Regions from separate parts of the Longispora urticae genome, predicted to be linked through region 3. Evidence: riboswitches for the same ligand, from Rfam matches in the RefSeq annotation. Region 3 holds a riboswitch; each other region holds the start of a gene.
The links. Region 3 has a riboswitch for cyclic di-AMP ahead of PT931_RS03905 (C40 family peptidase). Riboswitches for the same ligand answer to the same signal wherever they lie in the genome.

Region 1 (10,103 bases), on a different contig from region 3:
GTGCGGGACGCGATCCGGGACGCGCGCGGCGACTGGGACGCCCGGAGACTGCTCGCGGCCGGCGGGCACCGCCCGGGGTGGACGGCGGCGCGCGAGGCGGTGGTGGCCGAACTGCACCGGGCGCGGTGCCGGCAGCATCCGGAGCTGGCGGAGGTGCTGCTGGCGACGGGCGACGCTCGGATCGAGTACCGGGGCACGGACTCCGGGTTCCTCGACGTCCGGGACCGGATGGGCCGCGTCCTCGAACAGGTCCGCGCCGAACTCGCGGCGGCCCGCGCGGGCCTGCTGTGACCGGGACCCGCCCCGCCCGGCCGTAGGCCACGGCAGGCTGTGCCCGACGCCCCGCCCTCGCCGGCCGGTGGGGACGGCGCACCCGTCCCCGGTCCTACACTGGCCGGATGCTGCGCCCCTTCCGGCAGGTCGACGTCTTCACCACCACCCCGTACCGGGGCAACCCCGTCGCCGTGGTCCTCGACGCCACCGGCCTGACCACGGACGAGATGCACCGGTTCGCGCACTGGACGAACCTGTCCGAGACGACGTTCGTGCTGCCGCCGGGCACCCCGGACGCCGACTACCGGGTGCGGATCTTCACCCCCACCGAGGAGCTGCCCTTCGCCGGGCACCCGACCCTGGGCACGTGCCACGCGTGGCTGTCGGCGGGCGGTACCCCGAAATCCGAGGTCGTGGTGCAGGAGTGCGGGGCCGGCCTGGTCCGGGTGCGCCGCACGGCCGACGGCCTGGCGTTCGCAGCGCCGCCGCTGGTGCGGTCCGGGCCGGTCGACGAGGCGCTGGTAGTGCGGATCGCGGGCCTGCTCGGCCTGGACCGGTCGGCGGTCGTGGACGCCGAGTGGGTCGACAACGGCCCCGGCTGGGTGGCGGTGCTGCTCGCCGACGCGGCGGCCGTCGCGGCGGTGCGCCCGACGGCCGTGGACCTCGACCTCGGCGTCGTCGGCCTGTATCCGCCCGGTTCGCCGGCCGCGCTGGAGGTCCGCGCGTTCTTCCCGAAGGACGGCGCGACGGTCGAGGATCCGGTGACCGGCAGCCTGAACGCCTCCGTCGCGGGGTGGCTGCTGCGCACCGGCCGGGTCACCGCGCCCTATGTCGCGAGCCAGGGCGCGGCGCTCGGCCGGGCCGGCAGGGTGCACGTCACCGTCGACGCCGACGGCGCGCTCTGGGTGGCCGGCGGCACCGTGACCTGCGTGACGGGCGAGGTCGACCTCTAGACCCGACTCTTCGGGTACGCGGGGCCTGCGGTCGGTCGTTGGTGCTGGCAGCCGCGCCCGGTGCGGTGGGGCCCCGCCCGTTCCCGCCGTGGTGTCTGCCGCCACGGGCTTCGGCGAGGGCCGGGGCGTCGGTGCTGTTCCGCGTCCCCGCGACGCTCCACGGCGCGCGCCGCCCAGCCGGCCGGGCACCGTGAGGAGGAGTACACGGGCGCCCGTAGCGTATGCCCGTGCAGATGGTGATCGCGGTGGCGCTGCTGGTGGGCGTGCTGGGCTTCGCGGTGGCCGCGCCGGCCCGGCTGCCGGAGGTGCTGGTCGCGGGCCCGGCGGCGGCCCTCGCGGTGCTCCTCGGGCTGGTGTCCCCGGGCGCCGCGTGGGCGGAGATCGTCGCGCTGGCCCCGACGGTCGGCTTCCTGGCGGCGGTCCTGGTCCTGGCGCACCTGGCCGACACGGCGGGCGTGTTCCGGTACGCGGGCGCGCTCGCGGCCCGGCTCGGCGGCGGTACCCCTCACCGGTTGCTCGGGGTGGTGTTTGTGATCGCCGCCCTGGTCACGGCGGTGCTGAGCCTGGACGCGACGGTGGTGCTGCTCACCCCGGTGGTGTTCGCGACGACGGCGGCGGTCGGGGTCCGGGCCCGCCCGCACGTGTACGCCTGCACCCACCTGGCGAACTCCGCCTCGCTCCTGCTGCCGGTGTCGAACCTGACGAACCTGCTCGCCTTCGCGGCCACCGGGCTCACGTTCGCCGGGTTCGCCGGGCTGATGGCGCTGCCGTGGCTGGCGGTGATCGGCACCGAGTACCTGGTGTTCCGCCGGTTCTTCGCCGCCGACCTGGGCACCCCCGCGCAGCCGGTGCCCGTGCCCGCCCCGCCCGCCCCGCGCTACGCCCTCGCGGTGCTGGCCCTGACCCTGGCGGGCTTCGCCGTGGCCGAGCCGCTGGGCGTGCACCCGGCCTGGACCGCCGCCGGGGGAGCGGCCCTGCTGGCCCTGCCCGAGCTGCGCCGGACCCCGCGCCGACTGGGCCGGATCCTCGCCGAGACCAACCCGGCGTTCTGCGGGTTCGTGCTGGCCCTGGGCGTGGTGGTGCTCGCGGTCCGCCGGCATGGCCTGGGCGCGCTGCTCGACGGCCTGGTCCCCGGGCGCGGCGACCTGCTGGGCCTGCTGGCGGTGGCGGCCCTCGCGGCGGTGCTGGCGAACCTGGTCAACAACCTGCCCGCCACCCTGGTCCTGGTGCCCGCCGTCGCGCACTCGCCCGGCCTGGTGCTCGCGGTCCTGATCGGCGTGAACGTCGGCCCGAACCTCACGTACGTCGGTTCGCTGGCCACCCTGCTGTGGCGGCGGATCCTGCACGCGCACGACGCCCGGCCCACGGTGGCGGAGTTCCTCCGGCTCGGCGCGCTGACCGTACCGGCGTGTCTGGCCTCGGGGGTGGTCGCCCTGTGGCTGGGGCTGCGACTGTGGGGGGTATGAGGATTCTCGTCTGGCTCACCGAGGGCACGTGGCCGGCCTGCGTCGACGCGGCGGCCGACCTGGCGCCGCCGGGAGCGGACATCACACTCCTGCACGTCACGGACCCCGGCGTGGCCGAGAGCCTGCACGGCGCGTTCCTGGGCCGGCTGGGCCGGGGCGGGCACGGTACCGATCCCGGGGACACGGTCGAGGCGGCGGTCCGGGCGGCCGAACGCACCCTGCTGAACGCGGCCGTGGCCCGGCTGGGCCGCCCGGCGCACATCGCCGCCACCTCCGGCCGGGCCGAGCGGCTGGTGGTCGAGGCGTGCGAGGCGGCGGACCTGCTGGTCCTGGCCCGGGACGGCGACCACTCCCGGCCCGGCCCGGGCAGCCTGGGGCCGGCTACCCGGTTCGTGGTGGACCACGCGCCGTGCCGGGTGCTGCTGCTGTGGCCGGACGCGGCGACCTCCCCGAGACTGCTCCCGCCGGCCGGGTAGCCCCGCCGACCGGTCCGGCGGCGGCCGCGCCCGCGCCGGCCGGGCCGCACGGCGGAACCGTCCCGCCGGGTACCCCTCTGCTCGAATTGTCGCTCTGCGTGACGACGATCTCTCCACAGTGTGTGATTGAACGCGTGGTAGTTGCCGAGAGTCACGCTCTGTCCTAGCATCGGCGTGCAGACGACCGGACCCTCGCCGCCGACGGGTGGCACCGGGAGTCACCGCCGAGTCGCACTCGCGAGCCGGGGACCCAAGGTACGTGGGGTGAATCCGCCCGGCTCCTCTGTGGAGGGCCGGCCGGTAGGGCGCTCTTCCCGCCCGAATCCGTCAGCTGACCTGGTAGGCGGGTACGGGAGAAGGGTTCTGTCTGTCTTGTCCGTCTTAGCACGTCGTGCCGCCCTGACAGTCGTCGCCGTCGCCGCCACCATGCTGGTCGCGATCACCCCGGCCCAGGCCGAGCCCGAGGGGGGTACGAAGCCGCTGCGCGACGCGCTCCGGGCCGCCTCCCAGGGGTACCAGGACGCGCGCACCGCGATCGCCAACGCCAAGAAGCGCGAGGGCGAACTGTCCGAGGAGATCCTCGCCTCCCAGGCCAAGGTGGCCGACCTGAGCGCGGCGGTGGGCCGGCTGGCCGCGGCGCAGTACCGGGGCGGCTCGTCGGCCCAGTTGCAGGCGCTGCTGTCCAGCGGGTCACCGGAGAGCTTCCTGGACACGGCGGCGACGGTGCGCTACCTGTCCGAGCGCGACGGGGCCCAGGTCACCGCGCTCAAGGCCGCCCAGGCCACCCTCGCTCGGCAGCGCAAGGACCTCGACGCGGCGATCCTCGAACAGGAGAACCAGCTCAAGGAGCTGCGCAAACGCCAGGACGAGGCGCTCAAGGCGCTGCGCTCGGCCGGCGGCGGCGACCCGACCCTCGGCTTCGGCGACCTGCCGGCCAACGCGACCCCCGCGCCGCGCAACCCCGACGGCAGCTTCCCGTCCGAGGGCTGCTCCGTGAAGGACCCGACCACCAGCGGCTGCCTGTCGCCGCGCACCCTGCACGCGTACAACGAGACGAAGAAGGCGAACTTCGACCACTACGTGTCCTGCTACCGCTCGGCCGAGGACGGCGGGGAGCACCCGCGCGGCAAGGCCTGCGACTGGTCCTCGGCAGCGAAGGGCTTCGGCGGGATGGCGGTCGGCGCGGAGAAGGACTACGGCAACAAGCTCGCCGCCTGGTACATCGCCAACGCGGACCGGCTCGGGGTGCTCTACGTCATCTGGTTCCGGCAGATCTGGATGCCGGGCACGGGCTGGCGCTCGTACTTCGGCAGCGGGGACCCGTCGTCGGAACACACGAACCACGTGCACCTGTCGATGCGCTGACGGGTGCCGGGCTTCCGGCCGGTCCGGCGCTCACGGGACCGGGCGTGCGGCCGGCTCCGCGCCGGCCGGCGGGCACCGGGTGGTGCCCGCCGCCGGGCGTCAGCCGCAGTTGGCGGTGATCGTCCTCACCACGTTCGTGGTGTCGTTGATGCTGCGGTAGGTGTTCGTGGCCGTGCCGACACACATGTAGGTGGTGGTCTCCCAGTAGCTCGACACGGTGGTCCAGGTGCCGGTGCCGGGGTTCAGTCGTTGAAGCGAGACGTAGATCTGGCGCTCCGGTTGCCCGTCGTAGCAGATCATCCAGGCCTCCGCGCCGATCGCGGTCCCGCCGTCGGTGAGGAAGTACGCGACCCTGCACGGCGGGGCGGCCTGGGCTGGTGCGGTGACGGCGAGGCTCACGCCGGTGGCGGCGAGCGTGAACGTGGCGGCCAGGGCCGTCCTGAGCAGTCGTGACATGAGCGCTTCTCCTTCGGGAGGCGGAGAGGCGACCGTAACAGTCTACTTTAGACAGTGTCTATAGATGTCGATGGCTGCCCCGCCGGGCTCCACGGGGCCAGCGTCGCGTGGATGTCCTGGCCGGGGGCCGCGTCCTGCGTGATCACCACCGAGTCCGGCGTCGGGAACCGGACCGTCACGTTCAGGCCGCCCGCCCGCCAGGCCCCGTCCCCGACGGGCCGCAGCACCACCGGCGCCTGCCCCGGCGCGGTCAACGCGAGGTCGGCGGCGTCGCCGGTCACGAGGAACTCGCCGTCGTCACCCGTGAACCGGCCGGCGACCGGCGGGCCGCCCACCGGGGCCGGGCGGGTCGGCCAGCCGAGCCCCTTCGCGAGGGCGGGCAGCAGCGCCTCGGTGATCAGCGCGTGCCCGTAGTCGCCGTTGGTCATGACGACCGCGCCCCGGCCGCCGTCGAGGAACAGCGTGGCCTGGCACTTGAAGCCCTCGTTGCCGCCGCCGTGCCCGATCGACGCGGGCAGGTCGGGCTCGGACAACTGCAGCCCCAGGCCGTAGGGGGTGGTCGGCCCGGACCGGGTGGCCATCGCGTCGGCCAGGTCCCGGGGGAGGAGCGCGCCGGGCTCGCCGGCCAGGGCGGACCGCAGGGCGAGGAAGAACCGGGCCAGGTCGGTGGGCGTGGTCCACAGGCCGGCTGCGGCCATCTCCGGGTACGTGTGCCCGACGCCCGCCAGCGCCGTCGGCCCCACCCGGTGCCCCGAGGCGGCGTCGCCGGCGAGCGCGGCGGGCAGCGGCTGGGCGAACGTGCTCCGGGTCATCCCCAGCGGGCCGAGGACCAGGTCGGTGGCCAGGTCCGGGAAGTCCCGGCCGGTCACGTCGCACACCAGCTGCTGCACGACGGTGTACCCGCCGCCGGAGTAGCCGAACCGCGTCCCCGGCACGGAGACCACCCGGACCGGGTCGCTGTTGCCCCCGCCGTCGAGCAGGGCCGGGACGGTGGGGACGGGGGCGCCGTCCGGGTACCCGAGCAGGCCCGACACCGTGGTGCCCGCCGTGTGCCCGAGCAGCTGGCGGAGCGTCACCCGGGGCTGCCAGCCGTCGTTGGCCGGCAACCGCCACGAGGTGAGCCGGTCGTTGACGTCCCCGTCGAGGTCCAGGTCCCCGGCGGCCACCAGGCGCAGCGCGCACGCGGCCGCCACGGCCTTGCTGATCGAGGCGGCCTGGAACAGCGACCGGTCGGTGACGGGGTCGGGGCCGCCGGCGCGCAGGACCCCCGAGGTCAGGGTCTCGGTGATCCGCCCGTCCTCGATCAGGGCCAGGCTCGCGCCGGGGATCTGGCAGACGGCCAGGCCCTCGGCCAGGTCGGACGGCGGGGCGGAGTGCGGGCGGCCGAGGTCGATCTCCCGCATGAGGGCGCGCAGCACGGACACGGTGACTCCTTGTGACTCCATCGTGGAGTCCGTCGGGGGCGGGGTCACTGAGAATCATGCCTCAGCCCGGGGAGCCGGGCTGCCCCTCGCCGACGGGGCGACCAGCGCCGGACGGGGCGCGACCAGGGCCGGGCGGAGCGACCAGGGCCGGGCGGGGCGACCAGGGCCGGGTGGATCGACCCGGCCCTGGTGGGGGATGACGCGACCCGCGCGGGACGCCGTTCGGTGCCATGGCGCGGGCCACAGACCCTGTCCGGGGCCGGGGCGGCGTGCTGTAATTGCCGGATGATCATCATGGCGGACCTGGTCCGACGGTGGCTGCGGGGCTGGAGCCTGGCCCGGCGGCTGCCCGCCCCCGAGCCGGTCGACGGCGGCCTGCGGGTCCGGTGGGACCAGCCCGGCCGGCAGGTCGAGGTGTTCGCGCTCCGCGCCGACGAGGAACCCGACTCGGTGGCCCGGCTGGCCGCCCGGGTCGCGGCCGCCGACCTGCGCACGTGGCTGACGGTGACCACCACCCGCCCCGAGGAGGTCGGCACCGCCCTCGCGGCCGGCGGCCTGGAGCTGCTGGACCGCCCCGAGTGGCTGATGAGCGTCGACCTGACGGCGCACCCGCGGCACGCCCCGGCGGACGGCTACCGCTCGACGGTCGAGGTCGACGGCCCGGTCGTCACGGTCTCGATCCACGACCCCTCGGGGGTACTGGCGGCCCGCGGCCAGCTCGCCGTCTCCGGTACCGACGCGGTGGCCGACCGGATCGAGACCACGCCCGAGCACCGCCGCCGGGGCCTGGCCAGCGCCGTGATGGGCGCGCTCGCCGGGGCGGCCGTGGAGCAGGGCGCGCGGACCGGGCTGCTGATCGCGAGCGCCGACGGCCAGCACCTGTACTCCCGCCTGGGCTGGAGGCGCGAGGCCGACGTCCTCATCGCCCGCCAGCCCTGACGCTCAGCCGAGGCCGGCGACCGCCCCGGCGACGGGCGTGTCCCCGCCGATCAGTTCCAGGGTGCGCCCGGCCGTGCCCGGCGCGTCGAGGAGCGCCAGCAGGACCGCCGCCACGTCGTCGCGGGTCACGTCGCCGCGCCCGGTCCGCTCCGCCAGCGTGACCAGCCCGGTGCCCGGTCCGTCGGTGAGCCGCCCCGGCCGCAGGACCGTCCAGTCGAGCCCGGCCCGGGCCCGGACGTCCTCGTCGGCCGCGCCCTTCGCGCGCAGGTAGGCGGCGAACACCGGGTCCGTACCGGCCGGGGGTTCGGTGTCGGCGCCCATGCTGGAGACCACCACGAACCGGCGGACCCCGGCCCGCTCCGCCGCGTCGGCGAACAGGGCCGCCGCGCCCCGGTCGACGCTGTCCTTGCGGTCGATGCCGCTGCCCGGGCCCGCGCCGGCCGCGAACACGGCCGCGTCCGCCCCGGCCAGGTGCGCGGCCACCTCCGCGACCGTGGCGGACTCCAGGTCGCACACCGCCGGCACGGCCCCCGCCGCGCGCAGGTCGTCGGCCTGCTCCGGGCGGCGGATCAGCCCGGTCGCGGTGTCCCCGCGCCCGGCGAGGAGCCGCTCCAGGCGCAGCGCGATCTGACCGTGGCCGCCGGCGATGACAATCCGCATGGCTTTGACCCTAGGCGGCCGGGGCGAGCTGGTGCGGCATGTTCCAGCCCTCGGCGAGCCGGGACGGGTGCACGTACCCGCCGCCGCCGAAGAACTCGCAGAACTTCATGATCAGCGGGTCCCAGCCGACCGGGTCGACGTACTGGGTGCCCGGGATCAGCAGGCTCTCCTCGACGTGCGCGCGTCGCACCGCCACCTCGAACGCCGTGGCCCGGGTGCCGAACGGGTGCGCCGAGACCACCTCGCACTCCAGCTGGACCGGGCACTCGGCCACCCGGGGCGCGCCGACCAGCTCCGAGGGCTGCGGGGTCAGCCCCGCGATCCAGAACTTGTCCGGCTCGTACCGGTACCCCTGTGCGGCCTTGTTCTCGGGCACGTCCTGGGCGCCGGTGGTCATCGCGAGCCGGTCGACGGCCTCCACCAGGTCGGACGGCACGAGGTTGAGGACGCAGCCGCCGTCGCGGAGCAGGTTGGCCGTGGTGTGTCCGCTGTTGCCCAGGCCGAGCATGCAGTTCTGGCCGAGCCACCAGGCCGAGGACATCGGGGCGAGGTTGGCGGTGCCGTCGGCGTTGCGGGAGCTGATCAGCACCACGGGGGTGCCGAAGTACAGCACCTTGAGGTCGGTGACCTTGTGCATGGAACGTCCTCCGTGAGTTCGGGTCTCCGTCGAGCCTGCCCGGGGCCGGCCGGTCGTGCTGGCGGGGAACGGACTTCGCGTTCGGGCGCGCGCCGGCCCCGCGCGCCGGCCCCGCGCGCCGGCCTCGAGCGCCGGACGCGGCGACCGCGTGGCCGCCCCGTCCGGTACCCGACGGCGGGTGTTCCGCGTGTCCCCGCCGACCCCGCGCGCCCCCGGTGCATAGTGGACCGGTGGACACCACTGGCACGTCGAGGTCCGCGTCCCGTTCGACCCGCCCGCCGTCCGTCCGTGCCGTGCCCGGCCAGGCCGCGCCGGTCGACGCGCTCACGTCCTGGGTGGCGATCGACTTCGAGACCGCCAATCCGCGGCGGGGCAGCATGTGCGCCGTCGGCATGGTCGCGGTGACCGACGGGGAGGTCACCGACGCGTTCGGCACCCTGGTGCGGCCGCCGGAGCTGGCGGCGGAGTTCAACCCGTGGAACGTGCGGGTGCACGGCATCACGGCGCGCGACGTGCGGGGCGCCCCGAGCTGCGCGGACGCGCTGGACCTGATCGACCGGTTCACGGCGGGCCGGCCCCTCGTCGCGCACAACGCCCCGTTCGACAACAGCGTGCTGACCCGCGCGCACGAGCTGGTCGGCCGCCCGGTGCCGTCGCCCCGGATGTACTGCACCCTCCAGCTGTCCCGGCAGCTCTGGCCGCACCTGGACGACCACAAGCTGCCGACGGTGGCCACCGCGACCGGTTTCCGCACCCTGGAGCACCACGCCGCGCTGTCCGACGCCCGGGCCGCCGCGCACGTGATGCTCGCCGGGCTGCGCCTGCACGACACCACCGACCTGGGGGTCCTCGCCGGTCGGGTCGGACTCCGCCACCGTAGGTAATCGCCTCTTGACGGTGAGTAAGAGTTCGGTTAGAGTCTGAGGTGAAGCCCGACCCGATCGTGAAGCAGAGATGCCGAAACGAACGAGCCGGGCTTCTCGTGTGCCCAGGGCGCGGGTCGGGTAGGAAGAACCCAACCGAGCAGAGGGGTACCACCATGTGGACGTGGCGATTCCAGAACTCCGCGGGCACCGAGGCGCCGCCGGCCGTCGCGCCGGAGGAGTTCGAGACCCAGGCCGACGCCGAGGCGTGGGTGGGGGAGGTGTGGCAGGAGCTCCGCGACGGCGGCACGGAACGCGTCGTGCTGTACCAGGAGGGCGTCGAGGTCTACGCCATGAGCCTGCTGGCCGCCGAGGCGTGACCGCACCGGGCCTGCGAGGCGTCGCGGCATCCGGCCCACCGGGGCCAAACTGCATCGATTTCTGAGGTTATGGGCGATTCGCGTACTCTGTTGCGGACGTCCAGACGCTGAAGGGATGCGGTTGTGCAAAAGAGATGGTGGCTGACTGCCGGGCTCGTGGTGGCGGGCGGACTGGCCCTGGCGGGCGGGGTGGCCAGTGCCGCGCCCTCGC
Region 2 (10,103 bases), on a different contig from region 3:
TGCTCTGATAGTCTCGGCCCCAGAACAATCAGAACACTGATAGCTGGGAGAGTACTGATGCAGCAGCGCACCCTGGGCACCACCGACCTGACCGTGGGCGCGGTCGGCCTCGGCTGCATGGGCATGACCTGGGCGTACTCGACGGGGACCCAGTCGCCCGACGAGCACATCAAGGTCATCCACCGGGCCATCGACCTCGGCGTGACCCTGATCGACACGGCCGACATCTACGGGCCGTACGACAACGAGGAGCTCGTCGGCCGCGCGCTCGCCGGCCGCCGCGACGAGGTCGTGCTCGCCACCAAGGCCGGGCTGGTCCCCGCCCCGTTCCCGGCCGCGATGAAGCCCGACGGCCGCCCCGAGCACATCCGGGCGGCGGTCGACGCGTCCCTGAAGCGGCTCGGCGTCGACCACATCGACCTGTACCAGATGCACCGCGTCGACCCGGCCGTGCCGATCGAGGAGTCGTGGGGCGCGTTCGCCGAGCAGGTCGAGGCCGGCAAGGTCCGGTACCTCGGGCTGTCCGAGGTGACCGCCGAGGAGGCCGCCCGCGCGCACGCCGTGCACCCGGTCGCCAGCATCCAGTCCGAGCTGTCGCTGTGGGCCCGGGACTACCTCGACGAGGTCCTGCCCTGGACGAAGGCCAACGGGGCGGCGTTCATCCCGTTCTCGCCGCTCGGCCGGGGCTACCTGACCGGCGCGCTCGCGAGCATCGACGACCTGGAGGAGGGCGACCGGCGCCGCCTGATGCCCCGGTTCTCCGCCGAGCTGATGCTCGCCAACCAGAAGCTGGTCGACGCGGTCCGGGTCATCGCCGACCGGCACGGCGCCCGGCCCGGTCAGGTGGCGCTCGCGTGGACCCTGGCGCAGGGGGAGCACGTGGTGCCGATCCCGGGCACCAAGCGGATCTCCTACCTGGAGGAGAACGCGGCGGCGGCGGACCTCGTCCTCACCGCCGAGGACCTCGCGGATCTCGACACGCTGCCGACCCCCGAGGGCACCCGCTACTAGCTAGTCCCCGGACACACGAACGGCCCGTCCTCCTCGTGGAGGGCGGGCCGTTCGCAGGGGGGTGTCAGCGCGCGTACTTGGGGCGGGCGTAGGCGGTCGGGGTGTCCCCGCCCATGTCCACGCCCTCGACCTTGACGTTCTGACCGGGCTGCGGGGCGTGCACGACCAGGTTGTTGCCGATGTACAGGGCCACGTGCCGGTCGCCGCCGTAGAAGATCAGGTCACCGGGCTGGAGCTGCGACCGGGTGATCGGGGTCGACGCGTCGCGCTGCCAGCCGGTGTAGTGCCCCATGGACACGCCACCCGCGGCCCACGCGGCCATTGTCAGGCCGGAGCAGTCGTAGGCGTCCGGACCGCCGGCGGCCCACACGTACGGCTTGCCGATCTGGGCCATCGCGAAGGTCACCGCCTTGCCGGGCGGGCCGGGGATGAACGGCGGCACGTAGTCGATCCGGGTGCCGTTCCGACTCGCCCGGTCCTTGTACGCCGCGGTCCGCTGGGCCTGCAGGGCGTCCATCTCGCCGGTGATCGAGACCTTCTTGGCGGAGAGCTCGGACTCCATCTTCTGCTGCGAGTCGAGCAGGGTCTGGATCTTCTTCTTCTCGGCGTCGAGGGGTGCCTTGAGTCTGTTCAGCTCGTCGATCTGCTTCTGCTCCGACGCGCTGATGGCGTCGAGGAGGGTCAGCTGTTCGAGCATCGAGTCCGCCGAGCCGCCCCCGAGGAGGGCGTTGGCGGTGCTGGCCTTGCCGCCCTTGTACGCGGCGGCGGACATCAGGCCGATCTGCGCGTACGCGACGTCGACCTTGTCCTGGAGGGGCTTGACCTTGAGGGAGGCGGCCTCGACCTCGGCCTTGGTGGTCTTCAGCGTCGCGGCAGTCTTGTTGTACTGCTCGATCGTGCCTTCCAGCGCACTCCACTTGGAATCCAACTGGCGCTCGATCTCGTCGACATCGTCGGCGTGCGCGCTGCCCGCGAAGGACATCACGACGGAGGCGGTGACGGCGACGACGGCTAAATAGGCTCCGCGGACGGATTTCACCTGGGCTGCTGACTCCTTCTTCCCTCAGCCGCCTACCGGGTTAGCTGACGGGTTCGGGCGGGAAGATCGCCCTACCGCCACTACGAACAGTGACGGATTCACCCCAACTAGCTCTGTGGGTCCCCGATTCGCCACAGGGCGACTCGGCGGCATTCGACCGGTGCTCCCCCCGTCGGGTCGCTGTACCCGGACGAACGGTCCCAAGGCTAGACGCTGGACTGGGGGGTAACAAGTTATCTGCTTGTGCCACTTCGTGCGGTAGCTACCCAACTACCTAACGATGAATTCCGCGTGTGGTTACCTTGACGACTATGAGGCTCGTGACCTTGGGTGACATCCAGAAAGCCGCCACAACCATTGCGGGTACCGCGCTGCGGACCCAGCTCGTGCCGTGCGCGTGGGCCGACGCCGACCGGCCACTCTGGCTGAAGCCGGAGAACCTGCAGCCCATCGGCGCTTTCAAGATCCGTGGCGCGCGCAACGCGATCCGCCCGGACATGCCCGGAGTCATCGCGTACTCGTCGGGCAACCACGGCCAGGCGGTCGCGTACGTGGCCCGGCAACTGGGCATGCCCGCCATCATCGTCGTCCCCGACACCACCCCCGAGGTGAAGATCGCGGGCATGCAGAACCTCGGCGCGGATGTGATCGTCGTCTCACCCGGCGAGCGGGAGGCCCGGGCCCTCGAACTGGTCGCGAAGCACGGCTACCCGCTCATCCCGCCGTTCGACCACGTCGACATCATCGCCGGACAGGGCACCGTCGGGCTGGAGATCGCCGAGGACCTGCCGGACGTGGAGGTCGTGCTCGTACCCGTCAGCGGGGGTGGCCTGCTCTCCGGGGTCGGCACCGCCATCCGCGCGCTCGCCCCGAACGCGAAGGTGATCGGCGTCGAACCCGCGCTGGCCGCCGACGCCCGGGAGAGCCTCGCCGCCGGCCGGGTCGTGTCCTGGCCGCTGGAACAGACCGAGAAGACCATCGCCGACGGTCTGCGCAGCCCGCGGCTGTCCGAGCTGACGTTCGCGCACATCCGCGAGGTGGCCGACGCGATCGTCACCGTCACCGAGGAGGAGATCGGCGCGGCCGTGGGCGTGCTCGCCCGGTCCTCGCGGCTGGTGGCGGAGCCGAGCGGGGCGGTGTCCACGGCGGCGTACCTCTACCACCGGGAGGAGCTGCCGCTCGGGCGGACCGTCGCGATCATCTCCGGCGGGAACATCAACCCGGCGCTGCTGGCGGCTCTGGTCTGACCAGCCCGGCGCCGGCCCCGACGTGGGCCGGCGCCGGGTCTGCCTAGCCCGCCAGCCCCACCACGTCCAACAGCCACGCGTTCACGTACGACTCCTCTTTCCACACGTCGTACCGGCCCGACGGGCCCATGTGCCCCGCGCCCATCTCCGTCTTGAGCAGCACCGGACCGCCCCGCCCGACGACCCGCAACCGGGCGACCCACTTCGCGGCCTCGTGCACGCCGACCCGGGGATCGTTCAGCCCGGCCATCACGAGCAGCGCCGGGTACTCCTGCGCGGTGACGTTCTCGTACGGGGAGTAGGACTTCATGTACGCGTACACCTCGGGGTCGGCCAGCGGGTTGCCCCACTCGTCCCACTCGACGACGGTGAGCGGCATCGTCGGGTCGAGGATCGTGTTCAGCGCGTCCACGAACGGCACCTGCGCGACGATCCCGCCGAACGCCTCCGGCGCGATGTTGGCGATCGCGCCCATCAGCAGGCCGCCGGCCGACGCGCCCCGGGCGACGGTGCGCTCCGGGCTGGTCCAGCCGGCCGCCGCCAGGTGCCGCGCGCAGGCCACGAAGTCGGTGAAGGTGTTCTTCTTGTGCAGCAGCTTGCCGTCGTCGTACCAGTGCCGGCCCATCTCGCCGCCGCCGCGGACGTGCGCGATGGCGAACGTGACGCCCCGGTCCACCAGGGACAGCCGGGCGATGGAGAACCACGGGTCGATGCTGGTCTCGTAGCTGCCGTAGCCGTACAGCGACAGGGGGGCCGAGCCGTCCCGGGGCGTACCCTTCAAGGTCATGATCGAGATGGGTACCCGGGTGCCGTCGGGGGCCGTCGCCCACTCGCGGAACTGCTCGTAGCGCTCCGGGTCGAAGTCGCCCAGCACCGGGCGGCGCTTCAGCAGGGTCAGCTCGCCGGTGGCGATGGTGTAGTCGTACACCGAGTCGGGGGTGGCCAGCGAGGTGTACGCCAGCCGGAACGTCGACGCCGGGTAGTGCGCGTTGCCGGTGGGGGACACGTCGTACACCGGCTCGGGGAACGTCAGCTCGCGCGGTTCGCCGTCGTTGGGCAGCACCCGCAGCCCGGTCAGGCCGTCGCGGCGGAAGTGCACGACCGCGTGGTCGGCGAACGCCTGCACGTCCAGCAGCCGGGTGTCCTCGCGGTGCCCGATCACCTCGTGGAACTGGTTCGTGTCGTCGACCGGGGTCCAGCCGAGGACGAAGTTCTCCGCGTCGTGGTTGTGCAGTACCCAGAAGCGGTCGCCCTGGTGGTCGATCTGCACCTCGACGCCCTCGACCCGGCCCGCGCCGAAGACGGCGAACCCGCCGGTCGGATCGTCCGAGGACACGAACCGCAGCTCGCTGGTGATCTTGCTGCCGATGTCGATGACCAGGTAGTCGGCGGACCGGGTCAGGCCCACGCTCACCCAGAACTTCTCGTCGGTCTCGTGGTGGACCAGCACGTCTGGCTCGGTGGAGCCCAGGGTGTGCCGCCACACCTGGTGCGGGCGCCAGGCCTCGTCGACGGTCAGGTAGAACAGCACGTCCCCGGCCCGCGACCAGGCGGAACCGTGGAAGGTGTTCGGGATCTCGTCGGGGAGCACCTCGCCGGTGACCAGGTTCTTCACCCGCATCGTGTACCGCTCGTCGCCCGAGTAGTCCGTCGAGAACGCGAGCAGGGTGCCGTCGGGGCTCGGGTCGTACGTACCCAGGGAGAAGAAGTCCTTGTCGCCGGCCAGCTCGTTCTCGTCGAGCACGACCTGCTCGCCCGGGAGCGGCGCGCCGTCCGGGGACACCTGCGGGACCGCGTCACCGGTGACGGGCACCCGGCAGTGGATGCCGTACTGCTTGCCTTCGACGGTGCGGCTGTAGTACCAGAAATCGCCCTGCCGGGTCGGGACCGACAGGTCCGTCTCCTGGGTGCGCGTCTTCAACTCGGTGAACAGCGTCTCCCGGAGCCCGGCGAGGTGCGCGGTCGCCTGCTCGGCGAAGGCGTTCTCCGCCTCCAGGTAGCCGATGGTGTCCGGGTCGGTCTTGTCCTGGAGCCACGCGTACTCGTCGACCGTGGAGTCGCCGTGCTGCACACGGGTCGTGGGAACCTGCTTGGCGAGCGGGGGAACTGCGTTCATAGCGGGCAACGCTACCCGAGGTCAGCCCGGGTTGCGCAGCACCAACAAGGCGATGTCGTCGCGCGGCTGCTCGGGCGAGAAGGCCAGGGCCGCGGCGCGCAACCGGCTCGCGACCGCCTGCGCCGGCAACCCGGTCAGACCGGCCAGTTCCTGGCGGAGCCGGTCCTGGCCGTACAGCTCGTCGCCGCGCCGGCGCTCCGTCACCCCGTCGGTGTAGAACACCAGCGCGTCGCCCGGCGCGAGCCGGACCGTGGCCAGCGGGGTACGCACCGTGTCCAGCAGGCCGACCGCCGTGCCGCCCTCGCCGACCAGCGTCGTACCGCCGTCCTCGTGCAGCAGCACCGGCTTGTCGTGCCCGGCGAGGCACAGTTCCAGCTCCACCACGCCGTTCGTCGACCGGGTCACGATCGCCGCCGCCAGGGTGCAGTGCTTGCCGTCGCCGCGTTCCAACATCGTCGTGTTGAGCAGCTCCATCGTCCGGGGCAGCGAACGGCCGTCGCGGACCAGCACCCTGACCACGTCGCGGACCAGGCCGGTGAGCGCCGCGGCCTGCGCGCCCTTGCCGCACACGTCCCCGATGGAGACCAGCCAGGTGTACGCCTCGCCGCCGTCCCCGGCCGGGTCACCCAGGGGCAGCACGTCGTAGAAGTCGCCGCCGACATCGGTGCCGGTGCTCGCGGGCACGTACTCCGCGCCGAACTCCAGCCCCGTGGACAACGGCAGTGCGGCCGGCAGCAGGGCCCGCTGGAACGCCTGGGCGATGTTCTCCCGCTCGGCGTGGATCCGCGCGTTGTCCAGGGCGAGCGCGACCCGCCGGGCCAGGTCGGCGACCACGGCGACCTCGTCCACGCTGTGCAGCCGGTCCAGGTGCCGGCCCACGGACAGCGTGCCGAGCAGCTGGTCCCGGGCGATCAGCGGCACGGCCACGCCCTCGAACGGCCGGGGCAGGGTGACCGGGGCCCGGGAGGTGACCACGTCGCGGAGCCGGGGGGCGACCTCGTCGAGTTCCTGGCGGAGGACGGGCAGCGCGCTCTCGTCCCGGTGCAGCCAGGTCGCCAGGGTCAGGTTGCCCCACTCGTCGGCGCTGTGCACCGCGCACCAGTCACCCAGCCGGGGCACGACGAGCTGCGGGATCAGGGCCAGGGTCAGTTCGGGGTCCAGGGACTGGGCGAGCAGCTCGCTCGTCTCGGACAGGAACGACAGCCAGTCCCGGCGCTGCGGGGAGGCCGGGGGCTCGGTGTGCGACGGCGGCGTACGGTCCAACCGGAACCACACCCCCTTGCGGTCCTCGCCGTGCGTGGTGCCCCACGCGCTCGCGAACTGGTCGACCAGCAACAGCCCTCGCCCACCCTCGCTGAAGTGGTCCGGCCGGGTGGCCGGTCCGATGTCGCCGCCCACGAAGTCGGTGACCGTGACCGTGACCCCCGCGTCGTCCACCTGGACGTCGACATCGATGTCAGTACCGGCGTGCACGACACCGTTGGTCGAGAGCTCCGTGGTCAGCAGCAGAGCCTCGTCCAGCAACTCCGCCAGGCCCGCCTCCGCGAGAACCTCGCGGACGGCGGCACGGGCGTGCGCCGGTGACTGGTGGTCGGCTGGCAGTCGAAGCCGTCGCCGGGCGTGCGTAGGCACGGGTGAAGTCTCTCCTGACCGGGTACTTTTCCGCTAGTTCATGGCCGAGATAGTGATCAGGGTGCCGGGTTCTCGCCATTTGCGCCATCGCAGGGGAGGATGGGGCGATGGACTCCGCGCTGCTCACTCAGCTCGTTGACGCGTTGGGGCGTGTCCAGCAGGGTGACTTTCAGGTACGTCTGCCCCAAAACTCCTCCTCCGAGGGTGCCGACGAGGTCGCTGACCGGTTCAACAAGGTTGTCGAACAGCTCGAGCGCCGAAATCAGGACCTGATCAGGATCGCGCAGATCGTCGGCCGGGAGGGTGAACTCACCGAACGCCTCGACGTGACAGATCATCCCGGCGAGTGGGGTGGCGGCGTGCGCGCCGTCAACGCGCTCATCGACGACCTCGGCCGGCCGACCACGGAGATCGCCCGCGTGATCGTCGCCGTCGCGGACGGCGACCTGTCGCAGAAGATGGCCCTCCAGATCGACGGCCAGCCGATGCGGGGCGAGTTCGCCCGGATCGGCCGCACGGTGAACACCATGGTCGACCAGCTGTCGTCCTTCGCCGACGAGGTGACCCGGGTCGCCCGCGAGGTCGGTACCGAGGGCAAGCTCGGCGGGCAGGCGAAGGTCACCGGCGTGTCGGGTACCTGGCGGGACCTCACGTACAACGTGAACTTCATGGCGTCGAACCTGACCGCCCAGGTCCGTAACATCGCCTCCGTCGCCACCGCCGTGGCCAAGGGTGACCTGTCGCAGAAGATCACGATCGACGCGCAGGGCGAGATCCTCGAGCTCAAGAGCACGATGAACACCATGGTGGACCAGCTGTCCTCCTTCGGTGACGAGGTCACGCGCGTGGCCCGCGAGGTCGGTTCCGAGGGCAAGCTGGGCGGCCAGGCGCAGGTGCGCGGCGTGTCCGGTACCTGGAAGGACCTCACCGAGAACGTCAACCAGCTCGCGTCCACCCTGACCACCCAGCTGCGGGCCATCGCGCGGGTGTCCACGGCCGTGACCCGGGGCGACCTGACCCAGCGGATCACGGTCGCCGCGCAGGGCGAGGTCGCGGAGCTGAAGGACAACATCAACCAGATGATCGTCACGCTCCGCGAGACGACGAAGAAGAACGCCGAGCAGGACTGGCTGAACTCCAACATGGCCCGGGTGTCCGGCCTGTTGCAGGGGCAGCGCGACCTCGGCGAGGTCTGCCGCATGATCATGGACGAGGTGACCCCGCTGATCGAGGCGCAGGTCGGCGCGTTCTTCCTCCAGCAGGAGGGCCAGGACGGTACGACCAGGCTGCGGCTCACCGGCTCCTACGGGTACGTGCCCGAGGGCCACGCCGTCGTGTTCGCGCCCGGCGAGGGGCTCGTCGGCCAGGCGGTCGCCGCCCGGCGCACGATCCGGGTCACGTCCACCCCGCCCGGCTACCTGACCGTGCGCAGCGGGCTCGGCAGCGCGCCGCCCGCCGACGTGGTCGTGCTCCCGGTGCTGTTCGAGGGCCAGCCGCTCGGCGTCATCGAGTTCGGCTCGCTGTCCACGTTCTCCGAGCTGCACCTGACGTTCCTCGACCGGCTCGTCGCCACGATCGGCGTCGCGCTGAACACGATCCGGGCCAACCAGCGCACCGAGGAGCTGCTCGCCCAGTCGCAGCGCCTGGCCCTGGAGCTGCAGGACCAGTCCGGGGAGATGTCGCGGACCAACCTCGAACTGGAGGAGAAGGCCGCGCTGCTGTCCGAGCAGAACCGCAACATCGAGATCAAGAACCAGGAGATCGAGATGGCCCGGCTCGGGCTGGAGGAGAAGGCGCAGCAGTTGGCGCTGGCTTCCCAGTACAAGTCGGAGTTCCTGGCGAACATGTCGCACGAGCTGCGTACCCCGCTGAACTCCCTGCTGCTCCTCGCCCGGTTGCTCGCCGACAACACCGAGCGCAACCTGTCCGAGAAGCAGATCGAGTTCGCGCGCACGATCCACAACGCGGGCTCCGACCTGCTGTCCCTCATCGACGACATCCTCGACCTGTCGAAGATCGAGGCCGGTCGGATGGACGTCGAGGCCAGCAACGTCGAACTGAGCGAGATCTCCGAGTACGTGGAGCGGGCGTTCCGCCCCCAGGCCGAGGAGAAGGGGCTCAAGCTCCGCGTCGACAGCACGGCCGACCTGCCCGCCACCGTCCTCACCGACGCGCAGCGGCTCCAGCAGATCCTGCGCAACCTGCTGTCCAACGCGGTCAAGTTCACCGACGCGGGTTCCGTGGTGCTCACCATCGGGGTCGCGCCCCGGGGGACCAGGTTCGGGGTGCCGACGCTCGACGGGGCCGAGCACGTGGTGTCGTTCGCGGTGCAGGACACCGGCATCGGCGTACCCGAGGAGAAGCTGTCCCTGATCTTCGACGAGTTCCAGCAGGCCGACGGCACGACGAGCCGCAAGTACGGGGGCACGGGCCTCGGGCTGTCCATCAGCCGCAAGCTCGCCCAGCTGCTCGGCGGCACGATCACGGTCGAGTCCGCGCCCGGCACGGGGTCCACGTTCACCCTGTTCCTGCCGGACGTGCTGCCCGGCCTGGCCCCGATCCGGCCGATCCAGCTGCCGTCCCGCCCCGCGCCCAGCAGCCAGCCGACGATGCGGGCCGCCAACGCGCCGGCGATCCTCCGCCAGCCGGCCGGCCCCGAGCAGCGGGTCACCAGCACCACCCAGCGGCTCGACGGCGCGTGCGTGCTGATCGTCGACGACGACGTCCGTAACGTGTTCGCCCTGACCAGCGCGTTGGAGCTGCACGGCATGACCGTCCTGTACGCCGACAACGGCGCCGAGGGCGTCCGCCTGATCACGGAACACCCGGAGGTCGACATCGTTCTGATGGACGCGATGATGCCCGACATGGACGGCAACGAGACGACCCAGGCGATCCGGCGGATCCCCGAGTTCGTGGACCTGCCCATCGTGTTCCTCACCGCCAAGGCGATGCCCGGCGACCGGGAGAAGGCGCTCGCGGCCGGGGCCAGCGACTACATCACCAAGCCCGTCGACCTCGACGACCTGCTGGAGCTCATGGGCGGGTGGGTTCAGTG
Region 3 (10,103 bases):
GGCGGGACCGCCCACGGGCCGGGGGCCGGCACACTGCCCGTCGACCCGGGCGGAGACCCGGGACGGCGGTCGGCCACCACCCCGCCCCGGACCGCCGGACCGCTCCCGGTGCGGGCCACCCCCGGCCCGAGCGTCGTGTCCTCGCCGCAGCCGCGCCCGGAGCCCCAGCCCGACAACCAGGTGACGGAGACGGCCTTCACCCTGTACGACCTGGAGGGGGTGGACTGGCACGGTGGCCAGGCGACGCCGACCAAGCAGACCGGGGCGGCCGGGATGATGTACTTCAAGCCCAACGACGTCCAGCTCTACTACTACGGCTGGGCCGACACCCGGGTCGCGAACCACCGGCCCACGTTCCAGGACTGCCTGGCCGCCGCGGACCGCCCCGGCGACGTGTACCAGGCGATCAAGCTGACCATGCCGGAATACCCGATCAACCCCGGTGACCGGTACTGCCGCCGCGAGTCGACCAGCCCGAACGCCGTCTCCTACGTCGTGTTCGACGAGATCAACCTGCACACCGCGCCGTACTACGTCCGGATCCGCGTCTCCTACCAGTCGAGCCCCTGACGACGCCCCGGGTCCGGGCCCCACGAGCGACGCCCCGGGTCCGGGGCCCCCACGAGCGACGCCCCGGGCCCGGGCCGCCACGAGGTCGGCCGCACGGCCTGAGCTTCCCTGCGTCCCCAGCTCCGGGTGCGTCGGCGGATTTCGGTCGCACCGGGTCCGGAGGCGTGGGTAGGGTGCCCGGATGACCTCCGAGCTCCGCCTAGAGAAGATCACGGCCGACAACGTCGACGCGGCCTGCGCGGTCACGGTGCGGGCCGGCCAGGAGCGGTTCGTGGAGTCGGTCGCGCGGTCCCTCGCCGAGGCGTACGTGCACCCCGACATCGCCTGGCCCCGCCTGATCCTCGACGGGGACGAGCCGGTCGGCTTCGTGATGGCCTTCTTCGACGTCCACTTCTACGACACCGACCCGCCCGAACTGCTCCGCTCCGGCCTGTGGCGCCTGAACATCGCCGCCGACCACCAGGGCCGCGGCTACGGCCGGTTCGCCGTCGGGGCCGTGTGCGACGAGATCCGCCGCCGGGGAGGTTCCCGGGCGACCGTCACCTACGCGCCCGACGCCGACGGCCCCGGGGGCTTCTACCTGGGCCTGGGTTTCCGCCCGACCGGCGAACTCAGCGGCGAGCAACCCGTGGCCGAACTGGACCTGACCACCGCGACCGTCTGACCACCCCGGGGTGTGGCGGGAGCCCGGGCGGCCCGCCACCGATGTCGGGGACGTGCCGCCCGGGCGCCGCGGATGCCTCAGACGAGGCTTGCCAGCAACTCCGCGAAGGGCCGGGGCTGGCTGAAGTAGCCGACGTGCGAGGCGGTCAGCGTGTGCACGTCGAAGGGGTTGTCCGGGGTCAGAGCGTCCGCCCGGCGGATCATGTGGTCCTGCACGGCCGGGGTGAGGCTGCGGTCCGCGGCGAGCCGGACGTAGGTGTGCGGGACACGTCCCCAGCTGTCGGCCCGGACCAGGGCCGCCGGCTCCAGTACCGAGTAGTTCTCGTCCGGGTCCATGGAGTCCAGCAGCAGCCGGAACTGGTGGTCGGTGGAGTCGGCCATGATGGCGGCCTTCAACGCGGCGAACAGCTCCGGATCGGCGTGGGCGCCGCGCCAGTTCAGTCGGGCCACCCCGGGTTCGCGTTCGCCCGGTACGGCGATCCGGGCCACCGCCGCGTCCAGCAGGTTGTCGTCGACCACGTCCCACGGCTCGGTGAGCATGGCCGGATCGCTGAGGCAGAGCGCGGACAGGTAGACCACGCGGTGGAGCAGTTCCGGTGCGGCGTTGGCGACGGCGCTGATCGTCAGGCCGCCGAGACTGTTGCCGACCAGGACGACCGGCGCCGGCCCGGCGAGTCGCCGCAGGGTGTCGACGACGTGCCGCACGTTGTCCCGCAACGTGACGCCGCGCATCGGGGAGGGCGCCGAGGCGAGCGCCCCGAGGTCCTGGGGCTGACGGTAGTAGGCGGCGGGGCTGTCGGCCCGGCTGCCGTGACCGGGCAGGTCGACGGCGTGCGAGCGGTGACCGAGCAGGGCCAGTTCGTTCTGCAACGGACCCCATGCCTGGGCGTTGCTGGAGCCGCCGTGAACGAACACGAAAATGGGGGGTACGGGTGCGCGCATGGTGAATTTCCTCGTCATCCTGAGGTGAACTGTGGACGCGGGACCCTGGTGCCGACAACGGCCGACACCACGGTCAGAGCGCCACCCGGATGCGCGCGGCCTGCCAGTTGTGGATAACGGAACACACGCCCCGAGTCTGCGACACCCCGCACCCTCTCCTCAACCCAATTCCACGCCCCGCACAAAAGTGGGGCACGCCGAATGGCGTACCCCACAAAAAGCTTTTGACCTAAGACGAAGTGGCCCGCTGAGGGCGGGGCTGGCAAGCGTCGGCGGAAGGGGCTAGGGCAGCGCCCTGCACCTTCCGCCGAGGCGCCGCCAGCGTCGTCCTCAGCGGGTCCTCACCCACGCACGCGGCCGTAGCCGTAGATGCTGCCGATCTGGGTGATGGGGGCCATCATCACGTTCTGGCCCGGCTGGGGGGCGTGGATCACCTTGTCGTTGCCGACGTAGATCGCCACGTGCCCCAGGCCGTTGGAGAAGACCAGGTCGCCGGGCTGGAGCTCGCCGCGCTGGATGTGCGCCGTGGCGTCCCACTGCATGGCCGCGTTGTGCGGCAGGGAGACGCCGGCGGACTTCCACGCGGCCATGGTGAGGCCCGAGCAGTCGTAGCCGTTGGGGCCGGCGGCGTTGAAGATGTAGGGCTTGCCGACGACGCCGTACGCGAAGTCGACGGCCTTGCCCGCGGTGCCCGGCAGGTGCGGGGCCGGGAGGCCGACGGTGCCGCCCGGGCCGATGCCGGCCTTCTTGCGCTGCTCCTGGAGCTTCTTCAGCTCCTCCTCGATCTTCGCCTTCTGCCCGGAGAGTTCCTTCTCCTGGGCGGTCTGCTGGTTGAGGGCGGCGTCGAGCTTGGTCTTCTCGCCGTCGTAGGCGGACTTGGCCTCGTTGTAGGCGGCGATCTCCTGCTGCTGCCCGTACGCGAACTGGTCGAGGATGGTGAGCTGTTCCATCAGGCTCGACGGGTTCTGCGAGCTGAGCAGGGCGCTCATCGAGGACACGCTCTGGCCCTTGTAGGCGGCGGCGGCGACGGCGCCGATCCGGCCCCGCGCGGCGTCCACTTTGTCCTGGGCCGGCTTGAGCTGGATGTTCAGCTTGTCGACGGCCTCGCGGGTGACCTTGAGCTGCTCGGTCACCTTGTTGAAGGACTCGATGACCTTCTCGAGCTCCTCGGACGCCTTGTCGATCTGGGCGGCGAGCTCGGCGGGGGTGGGCTCGGCCTGGGCGGGTGAGGCGCCGAGGGTTGCGGCGACGGCGAGGAGGCAGCCGATGGCCAGTACGCGGAGGGGTTTCCGGCTGACGGTGGTCAACGCAGCACGACCCTTTCATAGGCAACAAGCCGCGCCCACGTTACCCGCCTTGTGAGATGCGTGCCACCTTCGGGAAATGCCTACTACACAAAGAAAACAGCCCATCACGCGAGGTGATGAGCTGTTTTCTCGGTGGTCGAGAAACCGGGCACACAAATGGGTCTACCCGGGAAAGCCGGAACTACTAACCGCGGACCCGGCCCGCGCCGTCGTACCCGCCCATGGAGTCGACGTTCGAGATCTTCACCGACTCGCCCGGCTGGGGCGCGTGGATCACCTGGTTGTTGCCCACGTAGATGCCCACGTGGCCCAGGCCGTAGAAGAACACCAGGTCGCCCGGCTGCAGGTCGCCCCGGCCGATCCGGGTGGTGGCGGCCCACTGCGCGTTCGTCTGGTGCCCGCCGATGCCGACGCCGGCCGCGCCCCAGGCGCGCATGGTCAGGCCGGAGCAGTCGTACGTGTCCGGGCCGGCCGCGCCGTAGACGTACGCCTTGCCGAGCTGCGCGTACGCGAACTGCACCGCCACGCCCGCCTTGCCCGAAACGTTCGGCGGCGGGGTGTTGGAGGTGTTCGACGGGCTGGTGGACCGCTCGGCGGACCGGCTGGCCCGTTCGGCGGCGGCCTTCGCCTCGTCGCGCTCCTGGACGAGCGCGGCGTTGGCGGCCACCAGGGCGGCCTTCTTCGCCGCCAGGGTGGTCTCCTGCTTCGTCTGCTCGGCGATCAGGCCGTCCAGGCGGGCCTTCTCGGCGTCGAGCTCGCCCCGGGCGCTGGTGAGGTCCCCGACGCTGTCCGGCGCGGGACGGGTGGCCACGGCGGCGGCTCCGACCTGGTCGAACAGGGAGGTCGTGGGCCGGGCGGCGATGCCGAGCGGGTTGGCGGTCGCGGCGACCTTGTCGGCGAGGGGGGCCAACTTCGCGGCGACGGTGTCGGCGACGAGCCGGGTACTGGCCAGCGTCGCGCGCACCTTGTCGTACTCACCGGAGATCTGGGTGACCTCGCGGGCGTTCTGATCGATTTTGCCCTGAGTGTCAGTACCGGGATCGGCCTGAGCGGCGGTCATCGGACCCGAGACGGCCAGCACGGAGACGCCCACAACAGTGAGCGCGGCGCGCAGCAGCCCCGGCACGGAACATGGTGCCAAGGAGGACTCTCTTCCCTCGTCTGCCTACACGGGCAGCACACCGCCTACCGGGTTAGCTGACGGGTTCGGACGGGAAGAAATTGCGCCCTACCGCGCACTGCGCGGATTCACCCCGGCGGAGGAGTCGCACCTCCGCGATGGTTCCCCGGCTCACCGGTCACGATGACTCGGCGGCCCGTCCGGCGCTCCCCATCAATGGGTGGCTGACTCCCGGACGTTGACTGACGCTACCTGGGATCTGAGGCATAGCAACCCTGAGTGACGGGCCAGACGTGAGCCCCACCCGGTCGCACCGCAGCTCAGAGGAGGGTCTAGGCTCCGCCCGATTACCCTACGTGCGCGTTCAGCCACTCCTGCAGGGTGTCGAGGTAGAACTGGCGGGCCTCCTCCGCCGACAGGGCGAGGTCGTGCAGGCCGTCAGGAACCTCGATGAATGTCACGTCGGGGCCGAGCGCGCGGGAGTACTCCGCGATGTGCGCGACGTCGAGAACCGAGTCCATCCGGGTGGCGTCGTCGCTCCACTCGGGACGCTTGTACGACGCGGTGGACGCGGTCACCAGGACCGGGACGTCGATGTTGAGGCCCCTGCGCAGCCGGCGCTGGGCGTGCGTGATCGCCACCAGCCAGCCGAGCCGGGTCGGGATGCCCTCGATCGGCTTCCACGCGGTGTCGAAGTTCCAGGCGCCCTTGCGGTCGACGTGCACGCTGTCGCCGTACACGCTGCTCAGGCCCGCCGGGAGCGAGCGCATCGGCTGGCGGCGGCCCACCGGCGCGAGGACGACCGGCGCGACCCGGCGGAGGAACCAGTTCGCGTTGAGGTCGAAGAACGGGCTGTTCAGGGTGAGCGCCGTGATGGTGCCGGTGCCCTGGAGCTTGTGCGCCCACATCGAGGTGGTCAGGCCGCCCGTGGAGTGCGCGTTGACGACCAGGATGTCGTGGCCGTCCTCCTCGCGGATGATCCGGGCCGCCTCGTCGAGCTCGACGAAGTACTCCGCGACGCTGTCCACCATGGACGGCGTCTGGCCGGGGCGCAGGCTGCGGCCGCTGCGCCTCAGGTCGATCGCGTAGAAGGTGTAGCCGAGGCTGACGAAGAAGTCGGCCAGGTGGGTCTGGAAGAAGTAGTCGTTGTACCCGTGGACGTAGAGCACCGCCCGGGTGGACTGGCCGGCCCGACGGCGGACGAGCGTGGCGACCAGCTCGCCCTTCTCGTCGTCCGGCAGCGGCAGGGTGCGCGCCTCGTAGGCGTCGCCCAGGATGTCCTTGACCCACATGGGCACATCATCGCAGGTGGTCGAGGATGTCGGGCACCGCCAGAAGAATTCCGGCGAGTCCGGCCACGATCACAAAAAACGGGCGGAGGACACCGCGTTCGAACCCGCCGTTCACCTGGACGGCCATGAAGTTCGGTACGCCGATCTCGCGCCACACCCGGCCGGCCAGCGGCAGGGGCCACAGGACGGGGCAGCCCGCCCGGGTGATCATGTCGCCGAGGGTGTGGATGACGCCGCCGAACGCGATGGCGAGCCCGAGCAGCGGGAAGCCCCGGTCGGCGGGCAGCCACAGCCAGGCCCCGTACGCGGCGCCGGCCGACAGCAGGGTCACCACGATCCAGCCGCGCTCCTTGGCCCAGTCGGCGAGCAGGCCCCGGATCGCGAGCCCGAGGGTGAAGAACAGCAGCCCGATCACGAACGGCTTGCCCCAGTGCCCGGCGAGGAACGCGACCAGGCCGCCCAGGGCCACGTTGAAGACCCAGGTGTGGGTGAGGGTGCGGTGGCCGTTCTTGCGCTTCGGGTCGTGTTTGGCCCGGGTGACCGTGTAGACGGCGAGGGCGAACTTCTCCACGCACTCGGCGAGGAACAGCGACGCGACCCCGAAGGTGCGGGCCACGGTCGCGCCGCCCTTGTTGGCGGTGACCCGGCCCGAGCAGTCCAGGTCGGGCAGCAGTGCGGCGCCCGCGCAGACGGCGGCCCCGACGACCAGTTCGGCGGGGCGCTGGTGGATGTTCATCCACTCACCGAGCGCCCAGGAGCCCGCCAGCCACGCGGCGGCCCCGGACATTGCGTGCGTCGGACCCATCACCATGTCGCCGAGCGTCCCGGTTCGTGCCCGGGTGGGCGACTGCGACACGCGGCCGTGACCAGATTGTTGCGGGGCACACGTTTGGAGTCCGGGGGGCCGGGTAGGCGGCCGGTCAGCCCGGGGTGAGCAGGCGCGGTTCGCGGGCGCTGACGGCGGCGAAACCGAAGCGGTGCGCCGGATCGAGCCAGTCCAGCACGTGCCACGGTGCAAATCGGACAACCTGATGGGTACCGGCCGGCACGTGCGCCGGCAGCGCCGACAGGTCGGTGTCCCGCAGCCGCCCCAGGCTCGCCGCCCCCACCTTGATCAGGGCCTCCTTGCGCACCCACTGTCGGATGAACGCCGCGCGCGGGTCCCCGGCCGCCCGGACCGCGGCGAGCTCGCCGTCCGCGAGCACCTTCGCCATCAGCCCGTCGTCGAGCCGTCGCCCGATCGCCTCGACGTCCACGCCCACCGGGCCCCAGCCGGCCGCCGCCGCGACCGCGCCCCGGGTGTGCGAGAGGCTGACGTGCACGTCGGGCCGCCCGTCGACGTACGGCCGGCCGTGGTCGACCGCGCCGCAGCCCGCGCAGCGCTGCCGGAGCACCACCTCGCCGGCCGGGACGTCGAGCAGGGCGGCCACGCACCGGCGGACCAGGACGTGCGCGGCGACGTAGTCGTCCCGGTCGATCCCGCGTCGGTACGCGTCGGCGCGGGCGCGTTCCTCGTCGGTCAGCAGTTCCCCGCCGCCGTCGGCCAGTACCGTCGCGGTGTCCAGGACCATCGCCAGTGTCACGGGTGAAGGGTAGCGGGCGTCGAATTGTCCACTGGAGTACCAGATAACAGGTCCGTTATAGGGGTTTCACCCCTTCGCGTGGCGCGGCGCGACTAGTACCGTCACTCTGTGCAGACAGAGACCGCCGTCCGGGCCACCGGACACGACGCGCCGCCCCGGCGGAGACGCGTGCGTTCCGTGGAGGTCCTCGCGGTCCTCCTCATCGTCGCCGTGTTGGCCAGGGGGCTGCTCGCCGACGCGATGGACTCCCCGGTGCTCCAGAGCTGGACCACGGTGTTCATCTCCATCGTCATCCAGGCCATGCCGTTCGTGGCGCTCGGCACCCTGTTGTCGGCCGCGATCGCCGTGTTCGTGCCACCGGGCTTCTTCACGAAGGCGCTGCCGAAGAACCCGGTGCTCGCGGTGCCCGCCGCCGGACTCGCGGGCGGCATCCTGCCCGGCTGCGAGTGCGCCTCGGTGCCGGTGGCCGGCGCGCTGGTCCGCCGGGGCGTCACCCCGGGCGCGGCGCTGGCGTTCCTGCTGTCCGCGCCCGCGATCAACCCGGTCGTGATGATCTCGACCTATGTGGCCTTCCCCGGCCAGCCTTCGATGGTGGCCGCCCGGTTCGGCGCGAGCCTCGCCGCCGCCGTCGTGATGGGCTGGCTGTGGCTCCGGCTCGGCCGCAGCGACTGGCTGCGCCAGCCCGCGCACCACGACCACGCGGGCAAGGGCAAGCTGATGGCGTTCGTCTCGGCCGCCCGGCACGACATGACCCAGGCCGGCGGGTACCTGGCGATCGGGGCGTTCGCCGCCGCGACCCTCAACGTGACCGTGCCGCCCACCTGGCTGCGCGCCGTCGCCGAGAACCCGGTGCTGTCGGTGCTGGCCCTGGCCGCCCTCGCCGTCGTGCTGTCGATCTGCTCGGAGGCCGACGCGTTCGTGGCCGCCTCGCTGACCCAGTTCTCGCTCACCTCGCGGCTGGTGTTCCTGGTCGTCGGCCCGATGGTCGACCTCAAACTGTTCGCGATGCAGGTCGGGGCGTTCGGGCGGCGGTTCGCGCTCCGGTTCGCGCCCACGACCTTCGCGGTCGCCGTGCTCGTGTCCGTCGGAACGGGGGCCCTGCTGTGGTGAGACAGGCGACCCGGTCGGTGATCCTGCTGCTCGTCGGCGGCGCGATCCTGAAGACCACCATTTCGGGTACGTTCGTGCGCTACGTCAAGGAGGGCATGTGGCCGCTGCTGTACGTGGCCGGCGGCGCCATGGTCCTCATCGCCGTCCTCGGGCTCGTCGGGCTGTTCCGTAAGTCGGGCGAGCACGGGCACGAGCACGGCGGCCGGTTCGACGCCGCGTGGCTGCTCATGGTGCCGATGCTCGCCGTGCTGCTGCTCGCCCCGCCCGCGCTCGGCGGCTTCTCCGTCAACCGGACCGGCTCGGCGCTCGGCACCGCCCCGGCCAACACCGACTACCCGCCGCTGGCCGCCGGGGACCCGGTCCGGCTGTCCGTGCTGGACTACGCGAGCCGCTCGGTGTTCGACGGCGGCCGGACCCTCACCGACCGCACCGTCAAGCTGTCCGGGTTCATCGTCGCCGGACCCGACGGCCGGGTGTACCTGGCCCGGATGCGGATCAACTGCTGCGCCGCCGACGCCCGACCGGTCAAGATCGGGCTCACCGGTGCCCTGCCCGGCGGGCTCGCCCCGGACAGCTGGTTCGAGGTGATCGGGAAGTACGACCCGCGCACCGATCTGGACGAGGTGAGCGCGGAGAAGATCCCGTACATCGCGGTGGCGTCGGCGAACCCGATCGCGGCCCCGAAGAAGGCGTACGAATGACCGACCTGCGCCTGTTCATCGGCACCGGGGCGGCCCTGCTCGGCGTCGGCCTGCTCCTCGCGCTGCCCGCCCCCGTGGCCCCCACCGCCCCGGCCGGGCCCGCGCCGGCCGTCGACCTGGCGGCGGCCTGGCCCGGCGTGGCCACCGGCACCACCACGGGCACCCTCGTGGACGGCCGCACCTACGAGCCGAACCTGTACCTCGACCCGAGCACCTCGCTCGGCTGGCTGAGCACCTGGCTGAACCCCGCGAAGCGGACCACCACCTACGTGCTCCGGACCGGCGACGAGGTGCGCGAACTCGTGCCGTGGACCGCGGACCAGCTCCGCACCGTCGACGCGGTCGCCGCCACCGCCACCCGGGTGTACTGGTTCCAGGGCACCCGGGACGCCGTGACCGGGGACAAGACCCAGGCGCTGTACGTCGCCGACCGGGCCGGGGGGCCGCCGCGCCAGGTCACCGCCGACGTCGGTACCCCGCTGCTGTTCGGGTCCGCCTACGACCTCCAGGTGGTCGACGGGCGGCTGCGGTGGGCGGCGGACCTCCCCGACGGGACCGAGGTGCGGTCGGTGGCGGAGGACGGCGGCGAGGTCACGCGTACCCCCGTGCAGGGTGATCTCGTTCTTCGGGCCTGGCCCTGGGCCACCTCGCCGTGGACCCCGCAGGGCACGCCCGTCGAGCTGGTCGACCTGGTCGGCGGCGCGCGGCGGACCGTGCCCGCCAAGGCCGGCGAGCAGGTCAGCTGCGGGGCGGAGTGGTGCCGGTTCACGACCGGCACCGGCGCCGCGGGCACGCTCGAACTGCGGCGGCCCGAC

Region 1: it holds a riboswitch for cyclic di-AMP, as region 3 does, so the genes downstream of both, PT931_RS28985 (coiled-coil domain-containing protein) here and PT931_RS03905 (C40 family peptidase) in region 3, are expected to answer to the same signal.
Region 2: it holds a riboswitch for cyclic di-AMP, as region 3 does, so the genes downstream of both, PT931_RS05470 (C40 family peptidase) here and PT931_RS03905 (C40 family peptidase) in region 3, are expected to answer to the same signal.

What each region holds. Positions count from the first base shown of each region.
Region 1 is NZ_JAQZSH010000041.1:279,768-289,870, forward strand. Features, by position in the region: gene PT931_RS28965 (DUF7638 domain-containing protein) at 1-291, shown strand, start outside; gene PT931_RS28970 (PhzF family phenazine biosynthesis protein) at 399-1,226, shown strand; gene PT931_RS28975 (ArsB/NhaD family transporter) at 1,454-2,692, shown strand; gene PT931_RS28980 (universal stress protein) at 2,689-3,168, shown strand; cyclic di-AMP (ydaO/yuaA leader) riboswitch at 3,381-3,529, shown strand; gene PT931_RS28985 (coiled-coil domain-containing protein) at 3,595-4,533, shown strand; gene PT931_RS28990 (hypothetical protein) at 4,633-4,989, opposite strand; gene PT931_RS28995 (serine hydrolase domain-containing protein) at 5,037-6,413, opposite strand; gene PT931_RS29000 (GNAT family N-acetyltransferase) at 6,699-7,352, shown strand; gene PT931_RS29005 (NAD(P)H-binding protein) at 7,356-8,012, opposite strand; gene PT931_RS29010 (flavin reductase family protein) at 8,023-8,649, opposite strand; gene PT931_RS29015 (3'-5' exonuclease) at 8,880-9,533, shown strand; gene PT931_RS29020 (hypothetical protein) at 9,689-9,892, shown strand; gene PT931_RS29025 (hypothetical protein) at 10,016-10,103, shown strand, end outside.
Region 2 is NZ_JAQZSH010000011.1:102,124-112,226, forward strand. Features, by position in the region: gene PT931_RS05465 (aldo/keto reductase) at 58-1,011, shown strand; gene PT931_RS05470 (C40 family peptidase) at 1,076-2,050, opposite strand; cyclic di-AMP (ydaO/yuaA leader) riboswitch at 2,065-2,209, opposite strand; gene PT931_RS05475 (threonine ammonia-lyase) at 2,362-3,297, shown strand; gene PT931_RS05480 (S9 family peptidase) at 3,341-5,413, opposite strand; gene PT931_RS05485 (SpoIIE family protein phosphatase) at 5,435-7,045, opposite strand; gene PT931_RS05490 (hypothetical protein) at 7,102-7,383, opposite strand; gene PT931_RS05495 (ATP-binding protein) at 7,405-10,103, shown strand, end outside; gene PT931_RS05500 (response regulator) at 10,101-10,103, shown strand, end outside.
Region 3 is NZ_JAQZSH010000008.1:28,961-39,063, reverse strand. Features, by position in the region: gene PT931_RS03925 (hypothetical protein) at 1-570, shown strand, start outside; gene PT931_RS03920 (GNAT family N-acetyltransferase) at 752-1,234, shown strand; gene PT931_RS03915 (alpha/beta hydrolase) at 1,312-2,193, opposite strand; gene PT931_RS03910 (C40 family peptidase) at 2,517-3,482, opposite strand; gene PT931_RS03905 (C40 family peptidase) at 3,667-4,623, opposite strand; cyclic di-AMP (ydaO/yuaA leader) riboswitch at 4,665-4,796, opposite strand; gene PT931_RS03900 (alpha/beta hydrolase) at 4,950-5,894, opposite strand; gene PT931_RS03895 (metal-dependent hydrolase) at 5,902-6,702, opposite strand; gene PT931_RS03890 (4'-phosphopantetheinyl transferase family protein) at 6,815-7,477, opposite strand; gene PT931_RS03885 (permease) at 7,586-8,587, shown strand; gene PT931_RS03880 (TIGR03943 family putative permease subunit) at 8,584-9,288, shown strand; gene PT931_RS03875 (hypothetical protein) at 9,285-10,103, shown strand, end outside.